3 regions of the Paenibacillus sp. FSL H8-0175 genome follow, and region 2 is predicted to be linked to each of the others. Evidence: riboswitches for the same ligand, from Rfam matches in the RefSeq annotation. Region 2 holds a riboswitch; each other region holds the start of a gene.
What was found. A riboswitch is a leader RNA that binds a small molecule or an ion and turns the genes downstream of it on or off. The one in region 2 is predicted to bind cyclic di-GMP.
Positions count from the first base shown of each region.

Region 1: linked by a shared signal. The riboswitch ahead of MHH46_RS31045 (NPCBM/NEW2 domain-containing protein) and the one ahead of MHH46_RS02550 (choice-of-anchor A family protein) in region 2 are both predicted to bind cyclic di-GMP.
Region 3: linked by a shared signal. The riboswitch ahead of MHH46_RS03340 (transglutaminase family protein) and the one ahead of MHH46_RS02550 (choice-of-anchor A family protein) in region 2 are both predicted to bind cyclic di-GMP.

Region 1 is NZ_CP150299.1:7,000,768-7,005,093, forward strand. Features, by position in the region: gene MHH46_RS31045 (NPCBM/NEW2 domain-containing protein) at 1-1,729, opposite strand, end outside; cyclic di-GMP riboswitch class I at 1,988-2,074, opposite strand; gene MHH46_RS31050 (hypothetical protein) at 2,232-2,798, opposite strand; gene MHH46_RS31055 (EAL domain-containing protein) at 2,915-3,763, opposite strand; gene MHH46_RS31060 (Crp/Fnr family transcriptional regulator) at 3,954-4,326, opposite strand, start outside.
Region 2 is NZ_CP150299.1:576,000-580,325, reverse strand. Features, by position in the region: gene MHH46_RS02550 (choice-of-anchor A family protein) at 50-2,299, opposite strand; cyclic di-GMP riboswitch class I at 2,408-2,498, opposite strand; gene MHH46_RS02545 (hypothetical protein) at 2,889-3,386, shown strand; gene MHH46_RS02540 (ASCH domain-containing protein) at 3,586-3,999, opposite strand.
Region 3 is NZ_CP150299.1:756,976-761,301, forward strand. Features, by position in the region: gene MHH46_RS03330 (GtrA family protein) at 1-291, shown strand, start outside; gene MHH46_RS03335 (class D sortase) at 394-1,059, shown strand; cyclic di-GMP riboswitch class I at 1,173-1,255, shown strand; cyclic di-GMP riboswitch class I at 1,330-1,410, shown strand; gene MHH46_RS03340 (transglutaminase family protein) at 1,424-2,233, shown strand; rRNA gene MHH46_RS03345 (16S ribosomal RNA) at 2,601-4,158, shown strand.

The sequences.
Region 1 (4,326 bases), 730 kb from region 2:
TGTTCTTACCTGGACGCAATTGCACACCTCTAGCCCAAACATTCCAAGCGGCCTCTTGTTGAGAAAAGACTAAAGAAGGTAGCTTATCGTTAGAAGCTGCATCCACATAAACGTTGATCGTATCTCCAGGCATTGCAACGAGACCTGTAGGCTGGTTGTTCGTACCAAAACCAATTCTCAGGTTTTCCTGCGCATGCTTTTTCATATCTCCACGTTGTTCCGCCTCAATGATGGTGCCTTCGGTTTGAACTTCACCATTCACTAGCCTCTTAGCTAAATCCAAAGAATCTTTCAGGATTGGATAGAGCGGATGTACTTTTGCCGCTTCTTCTAATTCGTTGATTGCTTCGACGCTATTATAAGCAGGCACAACCGCACTCATCGTTCCATCTGTGAAAATACCATTTACAGCTTCGCTTACTTTATCTTCTGTATAAAATCTAAATTCAGCCGCAAAAGGTCTGTTGATATTAGCTTTTGTGAACTTAAATTTTAATCTTTTAAACTTCGTCGGTTCGAATTTAAATTCCAGAAAGTCATTGGTACTAATCGCGGTTCCGCTAGATACAAGTTGGAAGGTCTCTCCTTTACTCGTCTCTGATGCATAGATTTCAAAAGCCTCTGGGAATCCTTTGCGGTTATCTCTAGCCAAAAAAGCCACTCTGTCCAGCACTTCCGCTTGCGCTAGTTCAAACACGACTTCATTCGTGAAGCTTGCATCATTGTTTTTGTTCGTTTCCCAATGCGTAGTGGGCTGGTCATCCAGCATATATTCAGGCTTCGTACCTGGGTAGCTTCCACCGTTCACCGTTACTTTTGATACGTTTGCATTCGGCATTCTATAAGCTTGGCTATAGGCATTTTCATAGGCTGTTCCATACCCTTTTAGCTTCGAAACCTTGGCTGCCGTTGCCTCTACCTGATGGTTCTTCAAAAGGATCTTTGCATTCTCTATCTCTTCTTTAAACTGCGCATACAGTGGATGTGCCTGCACTTCATTCTCTAAAGCTGTTAATTTCTCTGTCGTATTAAAGGCAGCACTAACTTGGCTCAAGGTATCATCTGTAAATAATTTTTTCATTTTAGCAGAGACACTATCCTCTTTATAAAAAGAAAACTCAGCCGCACTCGCCCAATCTTGGTTCGCTTTTTTGAAGACAAATTTAAGTCTCTTAAAAGCCGTAGGTGCGAACTGAATCTCCACTACATCACCGGTTGAGCCTGTATATTCTCCAGAAGACACGAGCGTAAAATCACCCGCATCGGTAGTGGAGCCGTAGATATCAAATTCTTGAGCAAAACCTTTACCTTTCGCACCGGATTGCCTAGCCGCGTATACCATTCTATTTAATTCAGTGGACTCATTGAAAACAAACACAACCTCATTCGTAAACGTTGAACTATTCGGTTTGCCAGTCTCCCAATGCGTGCTCATATCCCCATCCATAGCCTTAGCTATAGGCGAGCCTGAGTAGTTGCCACCGTTATTTGTGATGGATTTAATATTTGCTGGATTCATTCTAAAAACCTCATTATAGGCATTTAGAGCATCCTTGCCGTACAGCTCAAACGGAATAACCGAGGCGTTGCTTAATAAGTTAACCTTACTTTGCGCCACTGTTTTTGTTACATTTACCTTGCTTGCCTCACTTGCTAAAGCATAACCTGCCTCACTCGAAAAACTGGCCAACATGGCCGCCGATGTAGCGATCGCAATCATTTTCTTCATCTCTTCTTACCCCCAGATGTCATATGAATCTCTCCAGTGCCCAAAAATGGGCACAAAAAAAACTACCCCAAAAGAGTAGCTTGATTGCGTATAAAGTCGCCTAAAAATTAAGACTTAATTTTTATTAAACCTTAACAAGCATAAACGCCTTCGGCGTCCTTATAAGGACGGTAAGCGTTTAAGCGAGAAATATAAGATATTAAGTATAGTTTTATAACTTATACTTTCTTATATTTTAACAAAAAGCGTTACGCACTCTTTGGCAGCTGGCTGACAATAGTTATGATAACCTTAGTCCCTATAGCTTTGCGTCCCTACATTTCCATAGGTTTGCCTATGAAGTTTCGAATACATTCAAAGAGTAACATAAGCCTAGATCTGATCGCATGATTAATTGGTATGAAATGAGTATAGGTAATTGCAATTAGTTTTTCTTATGTGATAGATATTATTTATCGACTATCCCGGAAGAGAAGGACATCCTTTAGGACTGTAGGTCTACTTAACTCTCCGATCCAAACAAACCCCGGAACCAATTCCACACATCGCCCGTGACGGGAATTAATCCGAAACCATGTTCGCCAACTACGATTACACCATATGCCCATTGTCCGATAGCTATGGCACCCCCAGCGATCCTGCCTATCGCTATCGCACCAAACGCCGTATCCCCTATGGCGATGGCCCCCAACGCTTTTTCCGCGATTGCGATCGCTCCTACAGCCACGCCTGCAATCGCAATCGCTCCCACTGCGAAGCCAAGCCAGCTAAGTGCTATTGCTCCGATCGCTAACCACATTCCCAGTGATATTGCTCCTAAGGATAATACGCCCACGCTTATCGCACCTATGGAAATCAAGCCAACAGCTACATCTCCAATAGCGATTAATCCAACGGCTGTCTTCACACGGGGTTTACCTCCACGGCCATACGCTTGACCTGAGTATCGCCCTAGATTACTGCGAATACTGATGACCGGAAATGAGGGAGAAGGCCATTGATAATCAATCTCTCGTCCATCAAAGCCCCTAGAATCCGCCCAGCGCGTTACAAATTGATGCCATTTCATATCTATCCCGTCCCCCTTTTCAAATTACCTAAATTATACAACCCCGGGGGTTGGCTGTACTCAGACTCTGACCTGAAATTCATCTCATCCTCTGGACGGATATATACTCATTAGGATTACTGTTTGGGAATAGGATCAGGCTTTCCAAATAAATAGCCCTGAAACAACTGATAACCACTCTGCTTAAGCCATTCAAAGTCCTCTCTAAACTCCACACCTTCTGCTAAAGGAACGGATTGGATTTCTAAAGCTTTTTCTAAAAATTGCTTTGCTATTTTCTGTTTGTTCAGATCGCTGGACACACCCTGAACATATTTCATATCCAGCTTCATGTAATGGGGTTTAAGCTCCAATAACATCTCGATCGTGCTGAAGCCCTCACCAACATCATCTAAAGCGTATTCAAATCCCCGATCCTTGTAATATGTCAAAATAGCTTTCAAATGAGCGAGATCATCCACTTTCTCCGTCTCAACAACTTCAAAGACAAAAAGAGAAGGATCGACGCCTAATTGATTGGCCAGTTCAACGGTTGATCTTAAGCAGAACTCTGGAGCGTAGATCGACGTTGGGATAAAATTAATAAACGTTTTTTTATTTAAGGGTGCAGCATATTTTACAGCCGTCATTCTACATAACCGGTCTAAAGCATATAAACGCCCACGATTCCGTGCCGCCGCAAAAATCTCATTAGGATAGATAAGAGATCCGTCTTCTTTTTTAAATCTGGATAGGAGCTCGTATGCAAAAATCTCTTCCCTTACGTTCACAATCGGTTGGAAGTAGCAAGTAACAAGACCCTTAGTGATAACCTCATCAATCCACTCCATATCAAGTACAGTGGGTAATTCGGATAGAGGTCTCCATGTTTGGTCATCTATACGGAATTCAACCTGCTCCGACTCCATATGGTCATTACAGAAATCCAGAAAATCCCGCACCCCAGCCTCCTTAATTGTAATCACATTTTCTTCCACCTTATGTATCGTATTACTTCTACTCAAGTGATGAATAACCTCAGGTAAAACCCTAAGATTAAGCTCACCATGAGCCTTGATTTGAAAATTCAGCTCTCTTACTACACAATGATTACAAGCCACATTCATAACCCCTTTAATAATCGATTCTCTGAAAAAGATCCCGGAACGGCTCTTCTCAATCGAAATCCGTATACTCCAGTAAATACGCCGGGTCTAACACGGTGATCTGCTGATGTTGAATCTCAATAATCTTTTGTTCTTGCAGATCTTTTAGCACAAGGGTAGCCGTCTCCCTTAACGTTCCGATCATATCACGCGCTCTCGCATCATGAAATTTCATTTCATATAATAACCGATTCGATAAAAATAAACGCTCCATTTGCAGCAGCATCAATTGATCCTTAATCAACGGGTAATCGGCAACCATCTGCTTAAAAGGCTCATGTTTAATCTCAAATAATACAGTATCATTCATAGCCACCGCAGACAGCACTCTTATATTGGAGGGATGGATCACTTCCAGATCGCCATAATCCCCGAATAGATAA
Region 2 (4,326 bases):
CCGCCATCGGAACACTCCCGAAAGCGACTCTATGTTGATCTACCCTTTATTATTTATTCTTTTTGGAGAACTTGGTTCTCATTAATAATCCGATAAGTGCAAAACCTAAACCTGCTACATAGTAAGGTACAGGACTTGATTCACCCGTTTTTGGCAATTCCTTCACAGGTGGCTTACCTAATGGGATCGTATCGTCCACTACGATGATTTCATCAGGTGTTGGTGTTGGCGTTGGTGTCACTGCCGGTACCGGACCTAATGGGATCTCATCATCATCAACAAGTACTTCTGTGCTATTCGACGGTGTTGGTACTGGCGCTGGTGTCGGCGAAGCTACAGGCCCAAGCGGCACAGGATCTTCTGCAAGAACTATAGTGCCAATTACGGATGATGGCGTTGGTGTCGGGAACACCGAAGTCTCTGGTGTCGGCGTTGGTGTCGGCGTCACTGTCGGTGTTGGTGTCGGTGTCGGTGTTGGCGTCACTGTCGGCGTTGGTGTCACTGTTGGCGTTGGCGTCGGTGTCACTGTCGGCGTTGGCGTCGGCGTTGGCGTCGGTGTTGGTGTCACTGTCGGCGTTGGCGTCGGTGTCACTGTCGGCGTTGGTGTCGGTGTTGGCGTCACTGTCGGCGTTGGTGTCGGTGTTGGTGTCACTGTCGGCGTTGGTGTCACTGTCGGCGTCGGCGTTGGTGTCACTGTCGGCGTCGGCGTTGGTGTCACTGTCGGCGTCGGCGTTGGTGTCACTGTCGGCGTCGGCGTTGGCGTCACTGTCGGCGTTGGTGTCACTGTCGGCGTTGGTGTCGGTGTTGGCGTCACTGTCGGCGTTGGTGTCACTGTTGGCGTTGGCGTCGGCGTTGGCGTCGGTGTCACTGTCGGCGTTGGTGTTGGTGTCACTGTTGGTGTCGGCGTCACTGTCGGCGTTGGCGTCACTGTCGGCGTTGGTGTCGGCGTCGGCGTTGGTGTCACTGTCGGCGTTGGCGTTGGTGTTGGTGTTGGTGTTGGTGTTGGTGTTGGTGTTGGTGTTGGTGTTGGTGTTGGTGTTGGTGTTGGCGTCACTGTCGGCGTTGGTGTCGGTGTTGGCGTCACTGTCGGCGTTGGTGTCACTGTTGGCGTTGGCGTCGGTGTCACTGTCGGCGTTGGCGTCACTGTCGGCGTTGGTGTCGGCGTCGGCGTTGGTGTCACTGTCGGCGTCGGACATGGTGTTGGCGTCGGTGTCGGCGTTGGTGTCACTGTCGGCGTCGGCGTTGGTGTCACTGTAGGCGTTGGCGTCGGTGTCGGTGTCGGCGTTGGCGTTGGTGTTGGTGTCGGTGTCGGTGTCACTATCGGCGTTGGCGTTGGCGTTGGTGTCACTGTTGGTGTCAGCGTCACTGTCGGCGTTGGCGTTGGTGTCACTGTTGGTGTCGGCGTCACTGTCGGCGTTGGTGTCGGCGTTGGTCCAGGTTCATCACCATCGTATGGATAGTGGTGAAATTCACCACCACCAGTACCTTTGAGTGAAGCCGCCACTAAAGTACCGTTAATCTGACCATTAATAAAATCAACATGAGCATAGGGGGCAAGTATGCTTCCCATTACACCTATGCCTGCCATATCAAGATACGCAGCTTGGCTAAAGTTAAGCAAAATTTTCTTGCTGTTCAACACGTTATTAGGTAGAAATCCGAAGTTTTTCATTTTTACGTTAGAACCATCAATATTAATAATTGCAGTAGATCCTGAAGGAACATTTATTGTAATTCCGTAGGTATTAGAGACGTTATCTCCTGAAACATTAAAAACATTGACCGCAGGATCTGTACCTGTCAGGGTAAGGCTGCCATATTGGTACACTGTTGTTCCATTCGCCGGCAATGCTGCAAGTTCTGCTGATTTGTCCTTCAAAGACTGACCTACGGCTGAAAAGTCAATCGTACTCCCCTGTCTTTTTGTACCACCCTTGAGGAGCGTTACATTCCCTGAAAAATCTCCCCCGTACACGATATTCCCATAAACAGTACCTCCGTTGAAAGTAAGATTCCCTCCAACAACAAGTGTGTCAGTCAGGGAAACCTCTGCTGCGGTCAACCTATCTCCAACACTATAGTTGGTTAAGTTAACGTTACCTCCAGCAGCAAACCTTCCTTCCGTATCCGAAACTGTCGTTATATCCCCTAGAATAAACACGTTGTAGACCGCTGCAATTCCCAATGTAGAAGAACTACTAGCTCCAGCAACTCCAGCTCCCAATGAGGAAAGCCCACTACCTACCGTCAAAATCCCAGCTAATACAAGCGAGAGTAACGGTTTTATTCTTCTTTTCAAATGGCACACCTCCTAAAACTATGATTTATATTAATCAGAATAATTACCAGAAACTCTAAAGGACCTAACAACAAAAAAGACCGCCAAAAAGAAGTGAAATTCCCTTCTCATGGCAGTCGGACGGTCATTGTGCCTTTAAGACACTTTAGACTCCTGGACTTTGCGTCCCGCCCTTTCAGACGGTTTGCTATTATCATGACTATATATATGTATTACACTGCAAGTCCAGAACTGGTAGCTGAAGCATTCTATCCAATAACAGTCTATGACTTTTAATACTTTTGAATTAATAACAGTTTAGCTCCCGACACCCACAATTGTCAATCAATTCCTTTCGATAATTCCCCGCATTAGTACCACACAAAAAAAGCGCCTAAAGGCGCTTCGCATAAGGTTTTTCATTAAATTTTAAAGTAACTGTATATAGCCCAATATGGATATCCATAAGGGAACACTCAAAATTAAACCAAAAAACAATCCACGCTGGAGGCTGCCCTCTTTTTCCATCATAATTCTCCTTTATTTGCGTTCGATACATTAATTTTTATTATTACAATTTTTAATATAATTTATTCTTCGTTATTAAGTTGTGAATTTAATCACATTGGATAAGCTGTTTAGAAATACCATTGATTATTTTTGGAATATCGGGGTAGAATACGAATATACGTTCCTATTAGAGGTGATGAGATTCATGCATAGAGCAGAAAGCAGGGACAACATGCTGGTGAAATCTTATTTATTGCTTCCGATGATTTTATCAGCTTTCGAACGGGACTCCGCCATTTTATCTACACACTTACGAACACCCGCCCCTTATCTGGAGGTGCTTGGAACAGCTGCTGCAGTAGCTACAACAGATCTAAGGGATGTTCGTGCAGAAATGAGAAGACGGGGAATCAAGGTGTATGAGCAAAACAGACTTAATACTGGAATTGAAGCCAAGTATATATGTCGTGGCTATCATGAACGAATGCTGCTGTTGAATGACATTGTTGCGGCTCAAGCTGCCATCCATATGCGCAGATACCTAGGGCTGGATATTTCATCTTTTAAGAGTTACGAAGAACAGTACCAGATTAAGTAAAGCTGTATAGAAGCCGCTGCGCTCTCTCCCCCCGATCAATTAGTGAACAAAAAAATAGGCCTTACCATGGGAGTTGGCAAGACCTGAGAGAGATATACCACAAAACACTGGGGGGTGTTTGGTGTCTCTAATATATACCTCGAACCTGAAAAATAGCTGATAGGCACATAAAAATTACATTAAAAATATTGTTCGCCGTTCAGAAGTGATTAGAGTGCTCCCACAAGCTTAGCCGACCTTTAGCTGGAATTGGATGGCTTAATGGATGAACCCCTTCAAGCTTCCAGGCAAACCGTCCTTCACTATAGTCGCCAAAATCATATTCGTTCCCATTGATCCATTCCCTTAAATCCACCTCTGGAGTAACCACATAACATCCCGCGAGCTGACCTGTAGCAATAATAGCTCCTGTCGGCAAATTATTCGCTGTATAGCCATGTTTCGCCAATACTGATTTGTACGGTTCCTGTTCACAAATCTTTTTGTCAATCCTCATTCCGGCATGGATGCCTAACTCGCCGCGGTAGGCTGTTCTCCATGAACGAGTTTCAAACTCTTTTTCACCAAGAGCAATTAAGGTCGCCCAAGGCTGCCGTATTGTTATACACCGCATGATATTTATCCCCTTTGTTTATGTTGGACGTTTGTCACGGATGCCACGGATCTCGATCTCGCGTTGTGTAATCTTGCTCACCTTGACCTGATAAATAATCCCAACCGTTTGGTCGATACTCATTTCCATCATTGATCGCCTCTAAAATAAGAACATTTATTTTTATTATATACAAACAAAAGTTCTTATGAAAATATCAATACTACAGGCATTCACCTGTAACTCCCCAGAATCAATAAAGGTCGTCATAATGGAAAGGCTGCTGTTTATTCTTATATTGGTAATGTACTAAATGCTATGCCTGTGCAACCGATTTTAAACTAATGT
Region 3 (4,326 bases), 180 kb from region 2:
ATGGTATACGCATTGGCGCAGGTGATCTCCTATAGTGCAGGCACGGCGAATAGCTTTATTTTGAATAAAAAAGTTACCTTTCGTGATCGCAACCGGGGGAATAAAGAAGGCTTCGACCGCGTACAGCTGGTCAAGTTTATCGTGCTGAATCTGGTAGTGCTCGGAATATCACTGTTGTTAATGCATCTGTTGACAGACAAACTAGGTATTCAAGTCTTGATCTCCAAGGTGCTGGTTACCTTTATCACGGTGATCATCAATTTCTTTGGAAGTCGTAAATGGGTATTTTAAACATTAATTTCAGGCAGAAGGAGTTGCTATGCTTAAAGGCAAGTAGCTGTTTCTGCTTGATTTGTATATAACCATAGAAACAATATACGGAGGTGAATAACATTGCGTAAATTCTCCTATCTACTCATACTGGCTGGGATACTTATCATGTTATATCCGACAGCTAACGAGTGGTACAACGACAGGCAGCAGGAGAAGTTATTAGAAACGGCTGAACTAAGCACTGCCGATAGTACTCCCCAGCCAGATCTAAAGAGCAGGTATGCTGAAGTTACTCAGCTGTTAGCAGAGGAATCGGTTCTGGATGCCCAGGCACAGCCCCAACCCCAAGAGACAGAAAAGCCTGAACCGGAGATTGAAGTCGGTGGCAAAGTAATCGCACTAATTGAAATCGATAAGATTGATTTGAAGCTGCCTGTATTAGAAGGGGCTACAAAAGCTAATATGAAACATGCTGCAGCCCATATGAAAGAAACGGCACCCCTTGGAGAGATCGGGAATGCTGCAATCGCGGCGCATCGGGCTAGAACTACGGGGCGTTTGTTTAACAGATTGAATGAGGTTGTTGTGGGGGATGTTATCACGGTAAAGACTAGTGATCAGGTGTTTAACTATGAGGTATACGATATTTCTGTTGTAGATCCGAGTGATGTCTCCGTTCTTGACGGGAATGACAAGGATAAGATTCTTACTCTGATTACATGTGATCCGCTAGTGAATCCAACGCATCGGCTGATTGTTCATGCCAAATTAACAAAAGGAGAATAGTGAATGACAAGAAAACACAAATACCGGGAGATATTTATAAAATAATGGGTAATCTAGTAAATTAGGTCTTGTTCACAACTATAAATATGATAGTATTATACTATGAAAGCTAAACACGATAACGGCAAACCTTCCGAAAGGTAGGGACGCAAAGCTAAAGGGCCTTTTCCCGAAAGGATGGCAGCCAGCTACCGAATGAAGAGGCTTTTTTTGTTTGTTTCAAATGGATTCTATCAATTATATCTAGTAAAGCTAGAACAGATAGAGCTTATACGATAACGGCAAACCTATCGAAAGGTAGGGACGCAAAGCTAAAGGGCCTTCCCGAAAGGATGGCAGCCAGCTACCGAAAGGAGTTTTATCCGTGAAAAAGGTTTATTTTATGCTGGTGGCGTTGTTCGTCCTAATGACTTCAGTTCCGGTAAGTACAGCTCAAGCTGCAAGTGCAGATGCCAGCTGGTTGATTACATCCAAAGTGGCTCAAGGTGTTATTGGTATTAACTATGATATTCCGAAAGATAAAAGAATCAAACTCATGATCACCAAAGATAACAGCAGCTATACATATAACTTGTATGCTTCTGGACAAGCTGAGGACTTCCCTTTGCAACAAGGAAATGGGACGTATAAGGTTTCTGTTCTGGAGAACACAACCGGCAATAAATACAAAGCATTATATTCCGAAGTAGTAGACGTAACCATGAGTGACTCGAATTCCGTATATTTGGGCTCCGTACAGAATGTGAAATGGAGTTCTTCTGATAAAGCGATTGTCAAAGCTAAACAATTAGTACAAGGCAAAACAACAGACGAAGAGAAAGTTAAAGCGATCTATAACTATGTAGTTGCGAATGTACAATATGATTACTCTCTTGCTAATAGTGTAACTACTGATTATATTCCAAGCATCGATAAGACATTGACTACTAAAAAAGGGATTTGCTATGATTACGCTTCTCTTTTTGCCGCAATGCTGCGGAGTGTAGATGTTCCTGCTAAGTTGGTAATGGGGAATACAAGCTACGTTACGCAATATCATGCATGGAACGAAGTGTTGCTTAATGGGAAGTGGGTTACCATTGATACTACAGTGGATGCAGGACTTGCAAAGAGTGATAAGAAAACCGATTTAATTAAAGCCTCAAGCAAATATACTGCGGCAAAATACTATTAAGTTCGTCCCTAGAAACATAACTCTATTAAATAAACAACTGGCTTAATTATTAAGCCAGTTGTTTATTTTTATATTAGGGGTTGCTTTTCTATTAATAGTTGGGGTATTATAGGTAAGCGTTGTTAGACAGCGTACAGGCGATATAGACGAGGCTGATAAAAAGCTTCGAAAAATAAAGCTTGCATTTCTGAAAACAACATGATATATTATAAGAGTTGCTGCTGAGACATTAAACGGCGCCAACGAGAACTTGATCTTTGAAAACTGAACAACGAGTGAGTAGGAAATCACGCAAGTGAAATCCAAAATTAGAGAATTAATTTTCTCGTCAGATGTTTCAAAATGAGCATATCGCTCTTTTCAATACTAATTGGAGAGTTTGATCCTGGCTCAGGACGAACGCTGGCGGCGTGCCTAATACATGCAAGTCGAGCGGAGTTATTTTGAAAGCTTGCTTTCAAAATAACTTAGCGGCGGACGGGTGAGTAACACGTAGGCAACCTGCCCTTCAGACTGGGATAACTACCGGAAACGGTAGCTAATACCGGATAATTTCTTTTTTCTCCTGAGAGAAGAATGAAAGACGGAGCAATCTGTCACTGAGGGATGGGCCTGCGGCGCATTAGCTAGTTGGTGGGGTAACGGCCCACCAAGGCGACGATGCGTAGCCGACCTGAGAGGGTGAACGGCCACACTGGGACTGAGACACGGCCCAGACTCCTACGGGAGGCAGCAGTAGGGAATCTTCCGCAATGGGCGAAAGCCTGACGGAGCAACGCCGCGTGAGTGATGAAGGTTTTCGGATCGTAAAGCTCTGTTGCCAGGGAAGAACGTCCGGTAGAGTAACTGCTACCGGAGTGACGGTACCTGAGAAGAAAGCCCCGGCTAACTACGTGCCAGCAGCCGCGGTAATACGTAGGGGGCAAGCGTTGTCCGGAATTATTGGGCGTAAAGCGCGCGCAGGCGGCTATTTAAGTCTGGTGTTTAAACCTTGGGCTCAACCTGAGGTCGCACTGGAAACTGGGTGGCTTGAGTACAGAAGAGGAAAGTGGAATTCCACGTGTAGCGGTGAAATGCGTAGATATGTGGAGGAACACCAGTGGCGAAGGCGACTTTCTGGGCTGTAACTGACGCTGAGGCGCGAAAGCGTGGGGAGCAAACAGGATTAGATACCCTGGTAGTCCACGCCGTAAACGATGAGTGCTAGGTGTTAGGGGTTTCGATACCCTTGGTGCCGAAGTTAACACAGTAAGCACTCCGCCTGGGGAGTACGGTCGCAAGACTGAAACTCAAAGGAATTGACGGGGACCCGCACAAGCAGTGGAGTATGTGGTTTAATTCGAAGCAACGCGAAGAACCTTACCAGGTCTTGACATCCCTCTGAATCTGCTAGAGATAGCAGCGGCCTTCGGGACAGAGGAGACAGGTGGTGCATGGTTGTCGTCAGCTCGTGTCGTGAGATGTTGGGTTAAGTCCCGCAACGAGCGCAACCCTTAACTTTAGTTGCCAGCAAGTAATGTTGGGCACTCTAGAGTGACTGCCGGTGACAAACCGGAGGAAGGTGGGGATGACGTCAAATCATCATGCCCCTTATGACCTGGGCTACACACGTACTACAATGGCCGGTACAACGGGAAGCGAAGCCGCGAGGTGGAGCCAATCCCATCAAAGCCGGTCTCAGTTCGGATTGCAGGCTGCAACTCGCCTGCATGAAGTCGGAATTGCTAGTAATCGCGGATCAGCATGCCGCGGTGAATACGTTCCCGGGTCTTGTACACACCGCCCGTCACACCACGAGAGTTTACAACACCCGAAGTCGGTGGGGTAACCCGCAAGGGAGCCAGCCGCCGAAGGTGGGGTAGATGATTGGGGTGAAGTCGTAACAAGGTAGCCGTATCGGAAGGTGCGGCTGGATCACCTCCTTTCTATGGAGAATCGTTCTCTGCAATGAGAACATTCAAATCGGAAGCTAAGCTTCCAAAACTCAGGTTTAGGCCTGTTACTCACTCGTTGCTCAGTTTTGAGAGTTTAAGCTCTCAAGTAAGACTTGATCCTTGAAAACTGGATACCGAAACGAATTTGCGTTTTAGAAC